2 regions of the Streptomyces sp. NPDC089919 genome follow, and region 2 is predicted to be linked to the other one. Evidence: riboswitches for the same ligand, from Rfam matches in the RefSeq annotation. Region 2 holds a riboswitch; the other holds the start of a gene.
The links. Region 2 has a riboswitch for guanidine ahead of AB0O40_RS34130 (Ohr family peroxiredoxin). Riboswitches for the same ligand answer to the same signal wherever they lie in the genome.

Region 1 (3,519 bases), on a different contig from region 2:
GTGGGCCTGGCCCAGGAAGTGGGACGTGTCGATGGCGTTGTCGGCGACGCAGGTTCGCAGCCACGCGCGGCTTCCGCCGCTGTCCGGCAATCCGAGGCGGCGAAGCGTTGCGGCGATGCTCAAGGACGCGGCCACTGCCTCCCGAACCGTCCCGGGCGCCGGGCCCCACCGCGCGCTCACCGCCGTCCCTTGCCGCGGCCGCGGTAGGTGTCCGTGGTCGAATGGCAGTTGGGGCACAGGAGCTGGAGGTTCTCGCGCCGGTTGTCCCGCCAGTCGCCGTTGATGTGGTCGACTTCCAGGGGGAGCGGCTCGCCGAGCCAGACGGCCTCGATGCCGCAGTCGGCGCAGCGGTCATCGACGCCCGTCTCCAGCAGAGCCCTGCGCAGTCGGGCGCCCGGCACGCGCCGGGCGTGGGGTGACTCGTCGGCGAGGAGGATCTCGTCCGCGGAGCGGCGCCGCCGCGCGTCCTGCATGCGGCCGCGCGAAGGCCTGGGCTGCGCGAAGTGCGAGGTGTCTATCTCGAAGGACTTCACCTTGCGGCTGATGTGGGTGTGGTGGCCGCCGACGGTGTCCAGGCCTATGCGGCGCAGCACCTCGTTGATCGATGTCGAGGCGGCCACCGCCTCCGCCAGGACTTCGCGGGTCCATTTCTCGCCGGTCTCGCGGGTGAAGTGAGAGGTGTCCACGCCCAGCTTCCGCATGCGGTCGTGGAGGTAGCGGCGGGATCCAGTCTTGGGGTCCACGCCCAGGCGGGTCAGGCATTCGGTCAGGTTGCGGGAGGCGGCGGCCGCCTCTGCCAGGCGGGGCTTCGTGTAGGGGCTGGTCGGCATCTCGTGCTCCGTTCGGGCGCGCATTCGGCGCTCGGAAGGAGTAACGAACCGATAGTCGGACGGTTACGCCGGGTGTACGGAAAGGCCCGCACGGTCACTGACCGTGCGGGCCCTCCCGGAGGATCCGTCAGATGCCCAGGTCCTTGATGATCTTGGCTACGTGGCCGGTGGCCTTGACGTTGTAGAGGGCTCGCTCGACCTTGCCCTCCTCGTCGACGATGACCGTGGAGCGGATGACGCCCGTCACCGTCTTGCCGTACAGCTTCTTCTCGCCGAAGGCGCCGTAGGCCGTCAGGACCTCCTTCGACGGGTCGCCGACCAGGGTGACCTTCAGGTGCTCCTGTTCGCGGAACTTGGCCAGCTTCTCCGGCTTGTCGGGGGAGACGCCGATGACGTCGTAGCCCGCCTGGGCCAGGACGGCCAGGTTGTCGGTGAAGTCGCAGGCCTGCTTCGTGCAGCCGGGGGTCAGGGCGGCCGGGTAGAAGTAGACGATCACCTTGCGGCCCTTGTGGTCGGCGAGGGAGACCGCGTTGCCGTCCGCGTCGGGCAGGGAAAAGGCGGGGGCGGTGTCGCCCGGCTGGAGTCGCTCGCTCATGTCCTCAAGTCTCCTCGGGAGGGGATCCGTACGGCACGAGCGTAAGCTGACAGACTGTCCATGCCGGACTACGCCCACCCACGACCACCACGGAGGCAGCGCGGTGTCGGATGTCAGGACCCCCGCCCAGATCGAGGCGGACATCATCCGCAGGCGCGAATCGCTCGCGGAGACGCTGGACGAGATCGGGGTGCGCATGCACCCGAGGACGATCGTGGGTGACGCCAAGGCGCGGGTGGCCTCGACGGTCGACCAGACCGCCGGGCGGGCCTTCGTCGCGGTGAACCGCGTGGTCACGGACCTGAAGTCCGGCCTGCGGCACGAGGACGGCGCGCCCCGCCTGGAGCGGCTGGTGCCGGTGGCGATGCTCGCGGTGGGCGTCGTCGGGCTGTTGGCCCTGTCGACCCGGCGCAAGCGCTGATGACCCTGCGGGGTGCCCGGCGCGGGCCGGCAGGTAGGTTCTGGGTGTGAGCGAGAACCCCACCCACGACAAGCTGCCCATCCGGATGCTGCACGACCGCGTGCTCGTCAGGTCCGATTCGCCGGAGGGCGAGCGGCGGTCCGGCGGTGGCATCCTCATCCCCGCGACGGCCGCGGTGGGCAAGCGGCTGGCCTGGGCCGAGGTGGTCGCGGTCGGACAGAACGTCCGGACCGTGGAGCCGGGTGACCGGGTGCTGTACGACCCGGAGGACCGGGCCGAGGTCGAGGTGCGGGGCGCGACGTACGTGCTGATGCGCGAGCGGGACCTGCACGCGGTGGCGGCGGAGCGGCTGGAGGGGTCCGAGGACTCCACGGGGCTGTACCTGTAGCCGCCTGCGAAGGCGTACGAAGGGCCGGTGACGGGTGTCACCGGCCCTTTGCCGTTCCTTTGCTACGGTGGTGGGGAACCCGACGAGACGCGCCGTACCGGGCAGGCAAAGACGACGCACCCCGTTCGCTCTCGTCCCGGAGGTGCCGTCATGGCCTGGGTTCTTCTTCTCGTCGCCGGTCTGCTCGAGGTCGGCTGGTCGATCGGCATGAAGTTCACCGAGGGGTTCACGCGGCTGTGGCCGAGCGTGTTCACCGGTGCGGGGATCGTGGCCAGCATGGTGCTGTTGTCGTACGCCGCGAAGACCCTGCCGATCGGTACGGCCTACGGCGTGTGGGTCGGGATCGGTGCGGCGGGGGCGGCGGTGCTCGGCATGGCCGTGCTGGGTGAGCCGGTGACCGCCGCCCGGATCTTCTTCATCTGTCTGCTGCTGGTGGCCGTGGTCGGCCTGAAGGCGACCTCGGGGCACTAGGGCGTGTCCTAGGGCCGCTAGCCCGGGGTGGGGCCGGTGGTGCCGCCCCGGCTGCCGCCTCCCTGGGTGCCGGTGGTGCCGCCGCGGGTGCCGCCGGTGGTCCCTCCGGTGGTGCCGCCGCCGTCGGTGGTGCCGCCGGTGTCGGTCTCGCCCCCGGTGGTGCCGCCGTCGGTGGTGCCGCCCTGGGTCTGGCCGTTGGTGCCGTTCGTGCCGTTGGTGGTGCCGGTGTTCGTGCCGGCGTTGGTGTTGCCGCCCTGCTGCTGGCCCTGGTTCTGGTTGCCGCCGCGGTTCCCGCCGTTCCCGTTGCCGCCGTTGCCGTTCCCGGCGTTGGTGTTGCCCTGGGTGCGGCCCTCGTCGCGGCCGGGGCCGCGGGTGCGGCTGGGCTCGACGGGCGGCGGGACGTAGGCGGCGCCGGGCTGGAGCTCGAGGTCGAAGTCCTGGGCCTCGCTGCCTTCGAGGGCGGCCTTGGTGTAGGCGGCCCAGATGCGGGCGGGGTAGCCGCCGCCGTTGATGCGGTCCTGGCCGAGGGCGCCGTAGAGGGGTTCGAGGGTGCCGGCGTCGGGGTCCTGGCCCATCACGGCGACGACGGTGGCGAGGTCGGGGGTGTAGGCGGCGAACCAGGCGGCCTTGTCGTCCTCGGCGGTGCCGGTCTTGCCGGCGGCGGGGCGGCCGGCGGCCTGGGCGGCGGTGCCGGTGCCGGATTCGACCACGCTCTCCAGCATGGAGGTGGTGGTGTCGGCGGCTTCCCGGGAGACGGCCTGGCGGGAGGTGCGCTTGGGGAGGGCGAGGGTGTCGCCGTCCGGGCTGCTGACCT
Region 2 (3,519 bases):
GAGGGCGCCCTCGCGCTGATCGACAAGCAGATCAAGGAGGGCAAGGATGCCGACACCGTGCAGGCGGCGCTGAAGGCCCGCCCGGTGGTCGCCATGCACCTGGACATGGTCCGCGGCGGCAGCTGTCACGTGATGTGAGCCCCGCCGCGTGGCGGCGCCCCCGTCCGACGGCCGCACGGCACGATCGGACCGCCGGGGCCGCCCACCGGACGGCATGCATCGGAACTCGCCCGTCCGGGCACCCGCGCTGATGACGGTCGGCCCGCAGCGGCCACCGCACCCGTCGTGCCGGGAGGTTGCCATGGTCGCCCATCCGTTGGACACGGAGCCGAAGCCCGGATCCGTGCACAGCACCGTGCCGCAGCGGATGGACCGCCTGCCCTGGAGCCGTTTCCACTGGCGGGTGGTGATCGCCCTCGGCATCACCTGGGTCCTGGACGGCATCGAGATCACCATCGCGGGCTCGATCGCCGACCGGCTCCGCGACGACCAGGCGCTCGGCTTCAGCTCGTCCCAGGTCGGGCTGACGGCCAGCATCTACCTGCTGGGCGAGGTCGTCGGCGCGCTGGTCTTCGGCCGCCTCGCCGACCGGCTGGGCCGCCGCAACCTCTTCATCGTCACCCTCGGGGTCTACCTGGTGGGCAACGGCCTCACCGCCCTGTCCATGAACTTCGCCTTCTTCGCCGTGACGCGCTTCATCGCGGGCACCGGCATCGGCGGCGAGTACGCCGCGCTCAACTCCGCGATCGACGAACTGATCCCCAGCCGCCACCGCGGCCACGCCGACCTGGCCATCAACGGCACGTACTGGCTGGGTGCCATGATCGGCGCCGCCGCCAACCTCGCCTTCCTCAACACCAAGCTCTTCGGTGTCGACCTCGGGTGGCGGCTCGGCCTGCTGGTCGGCCCGGCCATCGGCATGGCGATCTGGGGCCTGCGCCGCACCCTCCCGGAGAGTCCCCGCTGGCTGCTGACCCACGGCCGGGCCGAGGAGGCCGAGCAGGTGGTCGACGCCATCGAGCGCCAGGTCACGGCCGGGGGAGCACACCTCGATCCGGTGCCGGACAGCGAGGCCGTGGAGTACCGGCAACGCCCGCAGGTCGGGTACCGGGAGCTGGCCCGGATCCTGTTCCGCGACTACCGCACCCGGTCGGTCCTGGGCTTCATGCTCATGGTCACCCAGGCCTTCCTCTACAACGCGATCTTCTTCACCTACTCGCTGATCCTCGCCGAGTTCTACGGCATCCAGGACGGCGCCGTCGCCTACTTCATCTTCCCCTTCGCGCTCGGCAACCTGGCCGGTCCGCTCCTGCTCGGCCGGTACTTCGACAGCCTGGGCCGGCGCCGGATGATCGGCTCGACCTACTGCGCCTCCGGGGCCCTGCTCGTCCTGACCGGCTGGCTCTTCGCCCAGGGCGTGCTGACCGCGGTGACCCAGACCGTGCTCTGGTGCGTGATCTTCTTCATCGCCTCCGCGGCCGCCTCCTCCGCCTACCTGACCGTGAGCGAGGTCTTCCCCGTGGAGATGCGGGCCCAGGCGATCTCCTTCTTCTTCGCCCTGTCCATGCTCTTCGGCGGGGTGGTCGCGCCCTGGCTGTTCGCCACCCTGATCGGCGAAGGCCACAACCCCTGGCGGGTGTTCGCCGGCTACACGGTCGGCGGGGTGCTGATGGTCCTCGGCGGCCTCACCGCCTTCCGCTGGGGCGTGGACGCCGAACGACGCTCGCTGGAGCACGTCGCGACCCCGCTGTCCGCGGTGCCGCGGACCGCCGACGCGGCGCGGTGACCGGCGGCCGGACCCGGGTGAGGAGGGTCACCGGCCCGCAGGGAAGCGCCGGACCTGCGGCGTTGCTACATTGAGCGCGGCCCGGCTTGCGGGCCCCGGACGAGATGCGCCGTACCCGGTCATGCACGACGACGCGCCCCCAAGGCGCCGTCGTACCGGCGGGCGCCGTCACGCCGTCCGGCCCCGGGCGGCGTCCCCTCGTCGCACAGATGGGCCGACCTCATGACCGTGCCGCTCACCACCACCCTGTACCGGACCACCGCGCACGCCAGCGGCGGCCGCACCGGCTCGGTGGTCACCGACGACGGGCGCCTCGACGTCCGGCTCGCCCCGCCGCGCAAGAAGGTCCCCGGCACCACCAACCCCGAACAGCTCTTCGCCGCCGGGTTCGCGGCCTGCTTCACCTCCGCCCTGGCGGAGGTCGCCGCGGACTTCGGGGCGGACGCCTCGGCCGCACAGGTGGCCTGCGAGGTGCGGCTGGGCACCACCGACACCCCCGCGGGCTACGGCCTGGCCGTGAGCCTGACCGTCTCCCTCCCGGGCTGGGCCGCGGACGACCTGCTGCCGCTGCTGCGCCGGGCCGACGCGGTCTGCCCGTACTCCCAGGCCGTGCACGGCAACATCGAACTCACCCTGCACGCCGTCGACGGCACCACCCCCGGTGTCTGAGCCGACCGCCGTCCTCGGGCGCGCCCCGGCCCCGGGCGGACCGGGCATCCCGCTGCCCGGCCGGGGCGCCTGGCTGCGGCGCGGGATCAGCCGCGACGGCGGGCCGCTGGCCGAGCCGGAGCACGTGGTGTGGCTGCAGACCGGCCCCTACTTCGCCGACAGCCGCGGTTTCGCGGGCCGGACCGGCTACGACGGGTCCCGGGTGCACTTCCACCACCTCACGGGCGAGCCCGGCGAGGACATCGGCAGCTTCCGCCAGGAGGGCGCCGACCTCGTGGAGTGGGGCACCAACACCGACGGCAGCACCTTCCTCGAGATCTGGACCCCGCTGCCGGTGCCCGCCGACGCGCCCGACGGCTCCTGGACCGGCCCGGGCCGGCACACCGTGCGGATCGGGCCGCACGTGGTGCACGTGGACTCCCGCGGTGGGTCGTACTGGCGGCTGTGACCGCGCCGGCCGGGGCTCCGGGGGCCGGAGCGGGGGGCCGGCGGCGGTGCGCTGACCGGAACACTACGGACATGCCGCCGCTCAAACGTCCTACTGACCAGTGCTATTCCCGGGGGATGGCGAATTCGATCCACCCGGCCGGTGTTTCCTGAGCCGTTCTCCGACGACATTCCATTGCCATTCGTGGAGAATTCGAGCGGTATTCCAGAGCCCGGTCCCGGAGGCGGTCGCCCGCCCACCGTTGTCCACATCGTGGCAGGTCGGAGCGGTGTGATCGCGAGGCGCCGGGCCGCCCGGCCGTCCGGCGCGCTGGCAAGACCGAGATTCTGCCCCCTGAACGCCACCGCCCAGATTTGGCCTGTTGACGACTGTCGAGGTGCGTGAATACATGAGGAGCACGCCAATTCGACAGGAGATATCGATGGAGAAGGTCGTTTCGGGGGACGGCACGACGATTGCTTACGAGAAAACGGGTGAGGGTCCGCCGATCGTCCTGCTCGGCGGTGGGTTCCGCGACCACACGGCGTTCTCGACCCTGGTGCCCGAGCTCGCCCCGCACCTGACGGTCTACGCCTACGACCGCCGCGGCCGGGGGCAGAGCGGGGACGCGCCCGAG

Region 1: another riboswitch for guanidine. It lies ahead of AB0O40_RS03240 (multidrug efflux SMR transporter); the one in region 2 lies ahead of AB0O40_RS34130 (Ohr family peroxiredoxin).

Annotation. Positions count from the first base shown of each region.
Region 1 is NZ_JBFBGK010000004.1:100,594-104,112, reverse strand. Features, by position in the region: gene AB0O40_RS03260 (HNH endonuclease signature motif containing protein) at 177-830, opposite strand; gene bcp (thioredoxin-dependent thiol peroxidase) at 958-1,425, opposite strand; gene AB0O40_RS03250 (DUF3618 domain-containing protein) at 1,529-1,846, shown strand; gene AB0O40_RS03245 (co-chaperone GroES) at 1,893-2,234, shown strand; guanidine-III (ykkC-III) riboswitch at 2,285-2,355, shown strand; gene AB0O40_RS03240 (multidrug efflux SMR transporter) at 2,385-2,705, shown strand; gene AB0O40_RS03235 (transglycosylase domain-containing protein) at 2,723-3,519, opposite strand, start outside.
Region 2 is NZ_JBFBGK010000136.1:6,133-9,651, forward strand. Features, by position in the region: gene AB0O40_RS34120 (DUF4142 domain-containing protein) at 1-138, shown strand, start outside; gene AB0O40_RS34125 (MFS transporter) at 302-1,786, shown strand; guanidine-III (ykkC-III) riboswitch at 1,861-1,924, shown strand; gene AB0O40_RS34130 (Ohr family peroxiredoxin) at 2,009-2,455, shown strand; gene AB0O40_RS34135 (hypothetical protein) at 2,448-2,903, shown strand; gene AB0O40_RS34140 (alpha/beta hydrolase) at 3,325-3,519, shown strand, end outside.